Regions from separate parts of the Kribbella sp. NPDC048928 genome, predicted to be linked through region 1. Evidence: riboswitches for the same ligand, from Rfam matches in the RefSeq annotation. Region 1 holds a riboswitch; each other region holds the start of a gene.
The links. A riboswitch is a leader RNA that binds a small molecule or an ion and turns the genes downstream of it on or off. The one in region 1 is predicted to bind FMN.

Region 1 (4,229 bases):
CACCGATCTGACTCGGACCATCGATGCCATCCGCATGACAGACCTCGCCGGCCGCACGCCCGCGCTCGACGCAACAGACCCGGCGACCGAGGCGCATTGAGCATGGCGAGGGCGTCTCACGCCCGCAAGACCGCTGTACGGCAAGCCTGACCACTGACGTCGGCAGGCATGCAGGCTGTTTACGGCGATCGGGTGTGGGAACCGATCGCCGACGATCCAGCCGGGAGGGGTGCTATGACGGTCGGTGGCATTGACACCTATTACGACTACGACCAACGGCAGTGGATGTTCCGGCGCCTCGGGGGTGGCCCCGTACGACAGGTGCCCGTCTGTCCTGTCGTACGAGGTGCGCCGGAGGCGGAGGCTGAGCGACCACCAGTTGCGGACCCGCGCGTGCCCGCGAAGGTGCGGACGGTGCGAGATCAGAAGTGTTAGCGGGCGTCTTCCGGATCGGGGGTGGAGAGGGTCGCGGCCCAGTCGGTGGACCAGCGGATTAGGGGGCGGAGGGCGCGGCGGGCGCTGTGGCCCAGCTCTGTGAGGGCGTAGGTGGTGTCGGGGTGTTGCTCGACGACGCCTGCGTCGACCAGCTCGGTCAGGCGTTGCCGCAGGACGCTGGAGGACATGCTGTCGCAGCGCTCCTGCAGTGCGCGGAATCCGACCGGGCCGTGTTGCAGCTCCCAGATGATTCGCAGGTTCCACCTACGACCGAATAGGTCGAGTGCGGCCATCAGTGGCCGGCCGGTGCTCGATCCTCGGACCGCGCGTCCTGGCCTGGGTGTCGCCATCCGTCGTTCCGTCCCATCTTGCGGCTTCGATATCCGACACACTATCGTGCACCACATCGATTCGATTTCCGAAGCGCACAGGGGTGGCTTCGGGGGTCGATCACCACCAACGGAGGATGTTGTGCACAAGCTGCTGGTCCTGTATCCCGAGCCCGTCGATCCCGACCACTTCCGCGAGTACTACGTGAGCACCCATCTCCCGCTGGTCGCGAAGATGCCCGGCTTGCTCGCGTACCGCTACAGCTTCGAGGTGACGGCGACGCAGGGGGAGCCGCCGTACTTCGCGGTCTTCGAGGCCGAGTTCGCCGACGCCGCCGCACTGACCGCGTCGAGGGCGTCCGCGCACGGCCAGAAGGTGAGTGCCGATGTCGCCAACTACGCCACCGGTGGTGTGGTCGTCATGGACTGTCCGATGCAGAACGGCACCATCTGAGGCTCCTGCAGGTGGCTCGGCCAGATACTAGAGGTGTCTCTCTACAAGCCGAAGAGATATCGTCGCGGGCATGGGGAGACCGGCCACGCATACCGCGGACGCACTGCTTGACGCGGGCGTTGCGCTCTTCGCCGAGGGTGGCGCGAGGGCGGTGACGATGGCCTCGGTGGCGCGTGCTGCGGGTGCGCCGAGTGGATCGGTGTACCACCGGTTCCCGGATCGGCCTGCGCTGCTGCACGCGTTGTGGGCGCGGGCGGTGCACACCTTCGACGAGGCGTACCGGCTGCAGCTCGGCGACGCGCCCACTCCCGCCCACGCGGTCACGTCGACTGCTTGGATCGTGGATTGGTGTCGCGAGCAGCCGGGGACTGCTGCCGTACTGCATGCCGGCCATCGGGCGTTCTCGCGCGATCAGTGGGCGGCGGCCGACATCGAGGCGCTGGCGTCGTACGAGCGCAGCCGGGACCGGCGGCTGGCCAAGGTCGTTCGCGGGATCGCCGTTGCGGCGGATCGGCCGCGGGACGAGATCGCGTTCGCGATGGTCGACCTGCCGCTGGCGGTCGTTCGCCGGCACCTTCCGGGATCGGTACCGGCGGCAGCGACCGAGCTGGTACGGCGGCTGGCAACCTCCATCATCCTCGGCGACTCGTGATCGGGCTGTGCGCGAAGTCCTCGTCTGCTGTTGATGATCGTTGAAGTTGTGGAGAGATACCTCTAATATCGGAGCTGCGTCTCAGGGAGGGGTGGAAGTCCCCACCGGCGGTGATGGCGGCCCGGCCGATCCGGGCAGGTCGAGCCCGCGAGCGCCGACCTCGTCACGCGTTTCAGCCGGCGGGGGAGGGTCAGCAGATCCGGTGCGACTCCGGAGCCGACGGTCACAGTCCGGAATGAAGAGAACGTGACAGGCGAGGTCGTCTCGTCCGGTCACCGCACCCCCTGGGCATGTGTGTGAACAGGAGGAACAGTGACACACATCCCCACGGCATCGACCGACAGCTCACGCATCGCCGTGATCGCGTCGCGCTGGCATGCCGACATCGTCGACCAGGCAGTACGAACCTGCGTCGACGACCTGCGTACCGAAGGCCGCCAGGTCGACGTGTACAAGGTCCCGGGAGCCTTCGAGATCCCGTTGAAGGTCAAGCAGCTCGCCTCGACCGGGGAGTACGCCGCGATCGCGGCGTGCGGGCTGGTCGTCGACGGCGGGATCTATCGTCATGAGTTCGTGGCGGCGACGGTGGTGGATGCGCTCATGCGGGTTCAGTTGGAGACGGGCGTACCGACGTTCTCCGCGGTGCTGACTCCGCTGCACTTCCACGAGCATGACGAGCATCACGCGTTCTTCCGCGACCACTTCGTGATCAAGGGCCGCGAAGTCGCCCGAGCAATCATCGAAACCCTCACCGCCCCCAAGGTCGCCTAAGCCAGTACGCCCGCCCGCCGCCTGCCCGGCTGCCGCCCGGGCAGTTCGGGTTAGAGCGCGTGTGTCAGGGGGCCCAGGTTGAGGTTTTGGATGCGCTCGACGGTTACGTCGCGGACCGTGGGGAGTGAGCCCCAGAGGGCTTTGCCTCCTGGGGTCCGCAGGAGTGGTCCGACGGCTCGTTGGAAGCGGCCGGTTTCCACTGGGGTGCTTTCGCGAGGCGGGCCCACGGAGCCGATCAACCTGATACCAGGGGAGCCGGTGAATCGGCCGCGCAGTGCGGCTCGCAGCCACAGGCGTTTCCCGCTGTCGACGGCGATGATGGCGACTCTCGGTTCGCGCTCGAGGTTGGCCGCGAGTCTTGAGTTGAGTACGTCGAAGTAGAGCGCGGATCCCTTCTCGGTCAGCAACAGCGACCCGATCGGTGTGACATGTGGGGATCCGTCCGGGTTCGTGCTCGCGATGCTGCAGTGCAGTGAGGTGCGGATCGTACGGCGGACGACGCGTCTGGCCTGTGACCACTGGGCTTCGGTGATCATGAGCTACCGATGCGGTCGGGGGTCATCGGCCCTCCTTTTTTAGAGTGTTATCTCTAGAATGGTTGAAGCATACTCGCGGTGTGTCGGGTGTCACGGCGCCGGAGCGTGGGCAGTGCGACGATGCCAGTGGCGGAGTGCAGCGCCGAGCAGGAGTGCAGCGCCGAGAAGAGGTGGCGGATGATCGGCGATCGGTGGGGCGTCACCGACGAGGAGACCGAGGCCTCGTACGCGTGCGACCGATTCGCCCCGAAGCCCACGGTGCAGGCCTGGCGAGCTGTCACGATCGAGGCGCCGACGAGTGTCGTGTGGTCCTGGTTGATCCAGGTACGGCTCGCTCCCTACTCGTACGACCTGATCGACAACCTCGGACGCCGTTCGCCGCGCGAGCTCTTGCACCTCGACGATCCGGAGATCGGGGACCCGTTCAGCTCCTCCGGCGGACGGCCGCTCGGTCGGATCGTCGCGCTCGTCCACGAGGAGCACCTCACCGGACAGATCATCGGCGCCACCATGACGTACCGGCTCCTCGACCTCGGGGACGCCGGGACGCGCCTCGTCCTGAAGGTCGTCGGCGAGTACCCGCGGCCTCTCGCGCCGCTGCTGTCGGTCGGCGATCTGGTCATGGCCCGTCAGCAGTTGCTGAACTTCAAGAAGTACGCCGAGCAGCGCGATTAATCCGTTTGTCCGGGGGAGGCGCCCGACCTGAGGATGGGTGCCATGGCAATTGGCACCTCCTCGGCAGTTCGCTTTGTTGAGATGACCGGTACGGCGCTCGGCGCGTTGCTCGCCGGCGACCGTCCCGCGGCGGAGGCGGAGCTTGGCTTCGCCCTCGGCGACGAGTTCCTCTCCGACAGGGCCAAGTGGCTCTGGCAGTACCGTCTCGATCAGCTGACCGCCGATCCCAGCACCTTCGGGTGGCTCGTCAAGCTCGCCGTGGCCGGTGACGTCGTCGTCGGGTACGCCGGGTTCCACGGTCCGCCGGACGCGGACGGCATGGTCGAGATCGGCTACACGGTCGACCCGCCGTACCGGCGGCAAGGTCACGCCAGGGC
Region 2 (4,229 bases), on a different contig from region 1:
TGTACGGCCAGGAGACGCCGGCCGACGCGGCGCAGCTGGCGATCGACTACGGCCGGCTTTTCGCGATCGACGTCAACGACAACCTGCGCGGCTGGGACGACGACATGGTGGTCGGCTCGGTGCACCTGGTGGAGACGTTCGAGTTCTTCCACACGCTGCGCAAGAACAACTGGGAGGGCGTCTGGCAGCTCGACCAGTTCCCGTTCCGCGAGGACAGCGTGCAGGCCGCGAAGCAGGCGATCACCTTCCTGAAGGCGGTGCACCACGCCCTCGACGTACTGGACGAAGAGGCGCTCGCCGCCGCGCAGGCGTCGCACGACGCGCTCGCGGCACAGAAGCTGGTCCAGAAGGTCCTGCTGAGTTCCATGGCAGAGATCGCATGACGCTGTGCTTTTGGCCGGGCCTTCGGCGCCGGCGTGGTCATGGGGCCTCCCGGTCTTCCCTCGTCGCTCCGGTCGCTTCGCTCCCTCCGCTCCTCAGTCCAGACCGGGAGGCCCCATGACCCTCACAACTGATCACACGACAATGCCGGTGCCCGGGCGACTGCCCGTGCACGCGGAGCGCGCCGAGCGGGTCGCGCACATCGCCGAGGCCGCCCGGCAGATCCGGATCCAGGACCTCAAGCTGGTGCACCACGCCGGTGCCGGCCACATCGGCGGCGACTTCTCCGCAATCGACATTCTGGCCACGCTGTACGGCGCCGTGCTCGACATCTCGCCGCAGAGCGTGAACGACCCCGAGCGGGATCGCTTCATCCTGAGCAAGGGCCACGTCGCCGGGGCGCTCTACACCACGCTGGCCGCGTTCGGGTACCTGCCGGTCGAGGAACTCGCGACGTTCCTCAAGCCACTGTCCGCGCTCAACGGGCACCCGAACCGGAACAAGGTGACCGGCGTCGAGGCGAACACCGGTCCGCTCGGGCACGGTCTACCGATCGCAGTAGGACACGCGCTGTCCGCGAAGCTCGACGGCTCGTCGCGCCGTACGTACGTCCTGGTCGGAGACGGCGAGCTGCAAGAGGGTTCGAACTGGGAGGCGATGATGGCCGCCTCGCAGTACCGGCTGGACCGGCTGACCGTGATCGTCGACCGGAACCGGCTGCAGCAGGGCGCGACCACCCAGGAGACCAACGAGCTGGACCCGTTGCCGGCGAAGGCGGCCGCGTTCGGGCTCGCCGTCGTCGAGGTGAACGGGCACGACCACGGCGAGCTGCTCGACGTACTGTCCGCGGTGCCCGTCGAGCCGGGCAGGCCGACGTTCGTGATCGCCCATACGCACAAGGGTCACCCGATCTCGTTCATGAGCGACAACGTCGCCTGGCACCACCGGGTCCCGGATGCCGCTGAGTACCAGCAGGCCCTGAAGGAGCTGCAATGACAGTCGTCGAGACCCGCTCGATCGCGGACCAGCCGCGGTACGACTGCCGGGACGCGTACGTCGAGACGCTCGCCGAGCTCGCGCACGCGGACCACCGGATCGTTGGCGTGGTCAACGACTCGGTCGGATCGAGCAAGCTGAACAGCTTCCGCAAGGCGTTCCCGGACCGGCTGATCAACGTCGGGATCGCCGAGCAGGACATGGTCGGCGTCGCGTCCGGCTTGGCGAACGGCGGCCGGATCCCGTTCGTGTCGGCGGCGTCCTGCTTCCTCACCGGCCGCGCGCTGGAGCAGATCAAGGCCGACGTCGCGTACTCGAACACCAACGTCAAGCTCTGCGGGATGAGCCCCGGTGTCGCGTACGGCGAACTCGGCCCGACGCACCACTCGATCGAGGACATCGCCTGGCTGCGCGCGATCGCCGGCCTGACCATCATCGTGCCCGCTGACCCGATCGAGACCGCGGCCGCGTTGCGCTGGGCGGCTGCGTCCGAGGGGCCGGTGTTCATCCGGGTCAGCCGGATGAGCGTGCCGAAGGTGTACGCCGAGGACTACTCGTTCGAGCTCGGCAAGGCGATCACAGTACGGGACGGCGGCGACGTGACGCTGATCAGTAACGGCACCGTGCTGTGGCGGGCGCTGGCCGCCGCGGAACAGCTTGCCGGGGAGGGGATCTCGGCGCGGGTGCTCTCGATGCCGACGGTGAAGCCGTTGGACACCGAGGCCGTGGTCGCGGCCGCGCGGGAGACGGCCGGCATCGTGACCGCCGAGGAGGCGGTGTCCGGTGGCGGTCTCGGCGGTGCGGTCGCCGAGACCGTCGTACAGCAGCATCCGGCCCGGGTGACGATCCTCGGGATTCCCGAGTTCGCCCCCACGGGGTCGGCCGGCTACCTGCTGGACCGGTACGGCCTGTCCGCCGACGGCATCGCCGCAGCCGCCCGCAAACTGGTCACGACAGGTAGCTGACCAGGTCGGCGATCGAGATCATCGCGAAGCCATGAGCGTCGGCGAACGCCCGCAGGTCGGTGCCGGTCATCAGCGTGCCGTCGTCGTTCATCAGCTCGCCGATCACACCGACCGGCGGCAGGCCGGCCAGGCGGACGAGTTCGACGGTGGCCTCGGTATGACCGGGCCGCTGCCGGACTCCGCCGTCGACCGCGCGCAGCGGCAGGATGTGGCCGGGCCGGATCAGGTCCGCGGGTTGCGCCGACGGCTCGGCGAGCACACGGACGGTCCGGGCCCGGTCCGCGGCCGAGATGCCGGTTCCGACGCCGGTCGCCGCGTCCACGGAGATCGTGTACGCCGTTCGCAGGCTGTCCTGGTTGTTCGGGACCATCAACGGCAGCTCGAGCCGGTCCAGGATCTCGGACGCGGCCGGCGCGCAGACGTACCCGCTGGTGTGGCGGACGAGCAGGGCCATCAGCTCGGGCGTTGCGAGGCTCGCGGCGAAGGTCAGGTCGCCCTCGTTCTCGCGGTCCTCGTCGTCGACGACGACTACCGGCCGTCCGGCGGCGAGCTCGGCGACGGCACGTTCGATGGTGTCAAGGCTGGTGAGGGTGTTCACGGTCGCTGTCCTCTCGGCAGTGTGTTCACCAGCACTCCGGGGCAACGACAAGCTTCACGACCCCGTCCGGGGACGTGCAGCTGCCACGTGCGTCTTCCCATCCGGACTTTCACCGTCGGTCCCGGAGTTCCACCAGGTCAACCGCTACTTCTGACGAAGTCGCGGGTCGCGGACTGTCACCGCCGGCTCGGAATTTCACCGACCCCAGAGCACGTGTGTTCTTTCACCGATCAGCTTAGGGCACGTCCGCAGTTCGGGAGTGTCTTGTCCGTCTCATCTGCCTATAGTCCAGTCTGATCATCGTGAGAGGGGACCCGTGAACAGCAACCGTGGTGTGCGCCAGCCGGGGCTGGACGAGCTGCGGCTGCTCGCGAAGGTGGCCCGGATGTACCACGAGAAGGGCATCCGCCAGCCGCAGATCGCCGCCGAGCTGAACCTGTCCCAGGCGCGGGTGTCCCGGATGCTCAAGCAGGCCGTCGAGGTCGGCATCGTGCACACCGTGGTGACCATGCCGAGCGGCGTGCACAGCGACCTCGAGGACGAGTTGCAGGGCCGGTACGGGCTGCGTGACGCGGTCGTCGTCGACACCGCCGGGGCCGGCGACGAGGTGCTGCCCGCGCTCGGGTCGGGCGCCTCTGCGTACCTGGACATGACGCTCACCGGCGGGCACGTGGTCGGGATCTCGTCCTGGAGCGAGACGCTGATCGCGGCCGTCGACCGGATGCCGCGCAAGAGCGTCCCGGTGGTGGACAAGGTGGTGCAGATCGTCGGCGGTCTGGGCGACGCTGCGGTGCAGATGCAGGCGACGCGGCTGACCGCGCGGTTCGCCGAGCTGACCGGTGGGATGCCGGTGTACCTGCCCGCGCCCGGCCTGGTCGGGACGCCTGCGGTACGCCGGGCGATGATGAGCGACGTGTCAGTTCGGGACGTTCTGGGCACGTGGGGACAACTCACCGACGCCCTGGTCGGGATCGGCAGCCTCGAGCCTTCGCCGCTGCTGCAGCGCAGCGGGAACGCGGTCGCCGAGGCCGACCAGGACGAGCTCCGCAGGCTCGGTGCCGTCGGGGACGTGTGTTTCCGGTTCTTCGACGAAGAGGGAAAGCTCGTGCGCTCGACGTTCGACCAGCGGGTCATCGGGGTGACCGCGAAGGAGTTGCTGGCGGTGCCGCGCCGGATCGGTGTGGCCGGCGGCGACCGCAAGTACTCCGCGATCCGCGCCGCCCTGCTCGGCGGCTGGATCAACATCCTGATCACCGACCTCGCCATGGCCCACCGGTTGGTAGATGGAG
Region 3 (4,229 bases), on a different contig from region 1:
TAGCTGAGTTCATCGCCCACCTCACCGCACCAGACCCCTCCAACCGCCCCAACTCAGCCACCACCGCCGGCCGCCTCCTAGCCACCACCAACACCCTCCCGCCCGCGACTGCCTCCACGGGTGCCGTCCAACCCGCAGGTGCTGTCCCGCCCGGCCAGGCCGATCCGTGGGCCGGCACTCCCGACGCACCAGAAGTCTTCGACCAACTCCCATCCCTCCCACCCAACTGGACCCCCACTGGCCCTCAGCCCACCCCACCACCGGCCGGGCAGGAGGGGCGCGGTGCGACAGTTCCTGCGCAGGACGGTCGTCGCCTGCAGACCGAAGGCGCACCAGTTGTCGAACAGAACCGCACTGAGGCGTCGAACCGGGGTGGGGCGTCGGGGCGGGGGCGGCGGGGGTTGTGGGCGGGGGTTGTTGTTTGTTTTGTGGGGGCGGTTGGGTTGTTGGGGAGTGCTGCCTGGTTCCTGTTCCGCTGAGTGGTAAATGGCCGGACGGTGCGGTTGCTCGGTGGAAGACTGTCAACGGTGGATCCGGCTGAGCGCGAACTCGAGGTGCCTTCGCCTGGGAGTGCCGCGCCGGGCAGGAACCGGCTGCTGATCGGCGCGCTGGCGATCACGACGACGGTCGGGTACGGCGTCCTGACCTACGCGTTCAGTGCGCTGCTCGGCCCGATGAGCGCCGAGCTCGGCATCTCCACAACCACCACGGTCGGCGCGTCGACCACCGCCGTACTCGTCAGCGGCCTGGTGTCGATCCCCGTCGGACGCTGGCTCGACGCGCACGGAGGGCGGGCCCTGATGACGGGCGGCTCGGTCCTCGCGGCAATCGCCGTACTCGCCTGGTCGCAGGTCCACAACACCGTCCAGTTGTACGGAGTCTTTGTCGCGATCGGCATCGCGTCGGCGATGGTGCTCTATCCGCCCGCGTTCGCCGTCGTGGTGGCGGTCACCGCACCGGAGCGGCGGACCAACTCGATCCTCACCATCACCTTGGTCGGCGGGCTCGCCAGCTCGATCTTCATCCCGCTCACCGGATACCTCGCCCACGCGCAAGGTTGGCGTACTGCGCTGGTCATCCTGGCGGGTGCCGTGGCCGCCATCACGGTCCCGCTGCACCTGATCGCCGTACGGCGGCGTCCGCCGCGGCCGGCTGTCGGCGTGCGACACAGCACGTCGCCGGCGAGGGTGCTGAGCGATCCCGGGTTCTGGCTGCTCGCGGGAGCGTTTGTCGTACACAGTGCGGCGCTGGCCGTGATCTCTGTGCACCTCGTGCTGTATCTGGTCAGCCTGGGGCACCCGCCGGCGCGGGCGGCGAGCCTGGCTGGTCTGCTCGGGCTGTTGTCGGTGACCGGGCGGCTGGTCACAAGCGTGTCGGCGCGGTGGTTGCCGATGGCGACGGTTACTGCAGTGATCCTGTTCGTGCAGGGGATCGCGATCGGGCTGCTGCCCGTCCTGGGGCGTCATGTGGCGGGAGCGGTCGGGTGTCTGGTGCTGTTCGGCCTCGGGTTCGGGGTGTCGTCGATCGCGACGCCGGCGATCCTGCTGGACCGATACGGCGCGACCGGGTTCGGGACGATCGCCGGCATGCTCGGTACGCCGACCACGATCGCCAAGGCGGCCGGCCCGCTGGCCGGCGCGGGTCTCGCCGACGCGTTCGGCTACCGCCCGCTGATCATCGCGGTCGCAGTCGCCTGCGCGGTCGCCGCAACAGCCCTCGCCCTCACCCGCCGCCTCCTGCCATGCACTCCCGACCCGTCCCACACTTAGGGCACGTCTCCCAAGTGCGTCGAGGACCAGGATGTGACCTGGGTCGTGGTGCGGGTTGTGGGGGAGGGCATACTTGAAGTACGAGTGAAACCCACTCGCGTGCTCCGGGGTCGGTGTAATTCCGAGCCGGCGGTAACAGTCCGCGACCCGGTCGCTGCGGTTCGGCGATCGGTTGACCTGGTGGAATTCCAGGACCGACGGTGAAAGTCCGGATGGGAGGCGCACGCGGTCGGCGGGTGTGCTCTGGCGCCCGGCGGCGCGGAGCGTGGGCTGTGAGGCCCGCGGGACGTGACGGCGGCAGGGTCCGGCAACGGACCGGGTGCCGGGATCGGTGAGATCCCGGTGGGCGACGGAGCAGACAGGCCGGCCGGAGGCCCCGGAGTGCGTCCGTGACGACGAGGGGCCCGAGTAGTGAACGACGTGTCGCCGATGGATGTCGCCTGGATGCGGCGTGCCATCGAGCTGGCCGCACGTGGCACCGGCAGTACACATCCCAACCCGGTCGTCGGCTGTGTGATCACCGGCCGTGACGGGCATCCGGTCGGCGAGGGCTTCCATGCTGTTGCCGGCGGCCCGCATGCCGAGGTCGAGGCGCTCCGGATGGCCGGCGCCCAGGCTCGCGGCGGTACGGCGTACGTCACGCTGGAGCCCTGTAACCACACCGGCCGGACCGGGCCGTGCGCCGATGCGCTGATCGCGGCCGGAGTCGCACGCGTCGTGTACGCCGTACCGGACCCGAACCGGACCGCGGCGGGGGGTGCGGAGAAGCTGATCAGCAAGAACATCGAGGTCGTGCAGGGCGTCCTGCAGGCCGAGGCCGAAGCGGTCAACCACGTCTGGCTGCACAGCGTCCGGGTCGGCCGGCCGTTCGTCACCTGGAAGTTCGCGACGACGCTCGACGGGCGCTCGGCGGCGCCGGACGGAACCAGCCGCTGGATCACCGGCCCGCTCGCCCGCGCCGACGTCCACCGGCAGCGCGCCGAGTGTGATGCGATCGCCGTCGGCACCCAGACGGTGCTGGACGACGACCCGGAGCTGACGGTCCGCGATCAGGACGACGTACCGGCCGCTCGGCAGCCGTTGCGGGTGGTGGTCGGCGACCGGGAGATCCCGGAGTCGGCCCGGGTCCGCAACGACCGCGCCGAGACGCTGCTGCTGCCGACCCATGATCCCGCCGAGGTGCTCCGGCAGCTCGACGACCGGCAGATCCGGCACCTCTGGCTCGAAGGCGGCCCGACGCTGGCCGCAGCCTTTCTGCGCGCCGGTCTGGTCGACCAGATCGTCGCGTACGTCGCCCCGGCCGTGCTCGGTTCGGGGTACGCCGCGGTCGGCGATCTCGGCGCGGAATCGATCGACCACCTGCGGCGGTTCAAACTAACGGACGTCACGCGGCTCGCCGACGACGTCCGGCTCACCCTGGTTCCTCTGGGAGGAAAGTAGATGTTCACCGGCATCATCGAAGAGCTCGGCACGATCGAGTCCCTGGACCTGCTGGACGGAGACGCTGCGCGGCTCAGCATCCGCGGGCCGAAGGTGACCGAGGACGCCGCGTTCGGCGCCTCGATCGCGGTCAACGGCTGTTGCCTGACCGTCGTCGAGTACGGCGGCGGTACGTTCACCGCGGACGTGATGCGCGAGACGCTGCAGCGGACCAGCCTCGGCGGACTGGAGAAGGGCTCGACGGTCAACCTCGAACGCGCGGTCGCCGCGCACGAGCGACTCGGCGGGCACATCGTCCAGGGCCACGTCGACGGCACCGGCACGATCGCGTCACGCAGCCCCGGTGAGCACTGGGAGGACGTCCGGATCAGTACGCCGCCGGAGATCCTGCGCTACATCGCCGAGAAGGGCTCGATCGCGATCGACGGGGTCTCGCTGACCGTGACCGACGTCGACGACGCGTCCGGGACGTTCGGGGTCAGCCTGATCCCGACCACGCTCGAGCTCACCGTACTGGGGCGCAACAAGGTCGGCGACACCGTCAACCTCGAGGTCGACGTGATCGCGAAATACGTCGAGAGACTACTTGCCGGAGGCACCAAGTGAATCCCGTTGACTGGTTGTTGACGTCGCAGGTCACCATCGCCGGTTCGCCGGTGCTGGTCCGCGAGATCGTCGGCAACGTGTTCGGTCTGGCCAGCGCGCTGTTCGGCATGCGCCGGCTGGTCGCCGCGTGGCCGGTCGGCATTGTCGGCAACGTCCTGCTGTTCACGGTCTTCATCGGCGGGATCTTCGACACCCCGCAGGACAAGGACCTCTGGGGCCAGGCCGGCCGTCAGGTGTTCTTCGCGCTGATCAGCCTGTACGGGTGGTACCGCTGGTACCAGACCCGGCACGGCGGATCCGCGTCCGCGGTCCAGCCCAAGTGGGCGACCGCGCGGCAGCGGCTCGAGCTGCTCGGCATCGGCGTCGTGATCTACGCGATCGCGTACTTCGTGCTGAAGGCGCTCGGCTCGTGGG

Region 2: another riboswitch for FMN. It lies ahead of ribB (3,4-dihydroxy-2-butanone-4-phosphate synthase); the one in region 1 lies ahead of ACGFI6_RS22470 (6,7-dimethyl-8-ribityllumazine synthase).
Region 3: another riboswitch for FMN. It lies ahead of ribD (bifunctional diaminohydroxyphosphoribosylaminopyrimidine deaminase/5-amino-6-(5-phosphoribosylamino)uracil reductase RibD); the one in region 1 lies ahead of ACGFI6_RS22470 (6,7-dimethyl-8-ribityllumazine synthase).

The regions. Positions count from the first base shown of each region.
Region 1 covers NZ_JBICUC010000005.1:87,284-91,512, forward strand. Annotated here, with positions in the region: gene ACGFI6_RS22450 (hypothetical protein) at 1-100, shown strand, start outside; gene ACGFI6_RS22455 (winged helix-turn-helix transcriptional regulator) at 432-785, opposite strand; gene ACGFI6_RS22460 (EthD family reductase) at 907-1,218, shown strand; gene ACGFI6_RS22465 (TetR/AcrR family transcriptional regulator) at 1,289-1,870, shown strand; FMN riboswitch at 1,945-2,120, shown strand; gene ACGFI6_RS22470 (6,7-dimethyl-8-ribityllumazine synthase) at 2,183-2,641, shown strand; gene ACGFI6_RS22475 (pyridoxamine 5'-phosphate oxidase family protein) at 2,692-3,177, opposite strand; gene ACGFI6_RS22480 (hypothetical protein) at 3,298-3,852, shown strand; gene ACGFI6_RS22485 (GNAT family N-acetyltransferase) at 3,895-4,229, shown strand, end outside.
Region 2 covers NZ_JBICUC010000002.1:337,275-341,503, reverse strand. Annotated here, with positions in the region: gene ACGFI6_RS08440 (sugar phosphate isomerase/epimerase family protein) at 1-383, shown strand, start outside; gene ACGFI6_RS08435 (transketolase) at 499-1,377, shown strand; gene ACGFI6_RS08430 (transketolase family protein) at 1,374-2,342, shown strand; gene ribB (3,4-dihydroxy-2-butanone-4-phosphate synthase) at 2,326-2,940, opposite strand; FMN riboswitch at 3,024-3,157, opposite strand; gene ACGFI6_RS08420 (sugar-binding transcriptional regulator) at 3,257-4,229, shown strand, end outside; gene ACGFI6_RS08415 (threonine/serine exporter ThrE family protein) at 4,224-4,229, shown strand, end outside.
Region 3 covers NZ_JBICUC010000012.1:210,697-214,925, forward strand. Annotated here, with positions in the region: gene ACGFI6_RS39290 (serine/threonine-protein kinase) at 1-479, shown strand, start outside; gene ACGFI6_RS39295 (MFS transporter) at 528-1,769, shown strand; FMN riboswitch at 1,865-1,998, shown strand; gene ribD (bifunctional diaminohydroxyphosphoribosylaminopyrimidine deaminase/5-amino-6-(5-phosphoribosylamino)uracil reductase RibD) at 2,199-3,209, shown strand; gene ACGFI6_RS39305 (riboflavin synthase) at 3,210-3,815, shown strand; gene pnuC (nicotinamide riboside transporter PnuC) at 3,812-4,229, shown strand, end outside.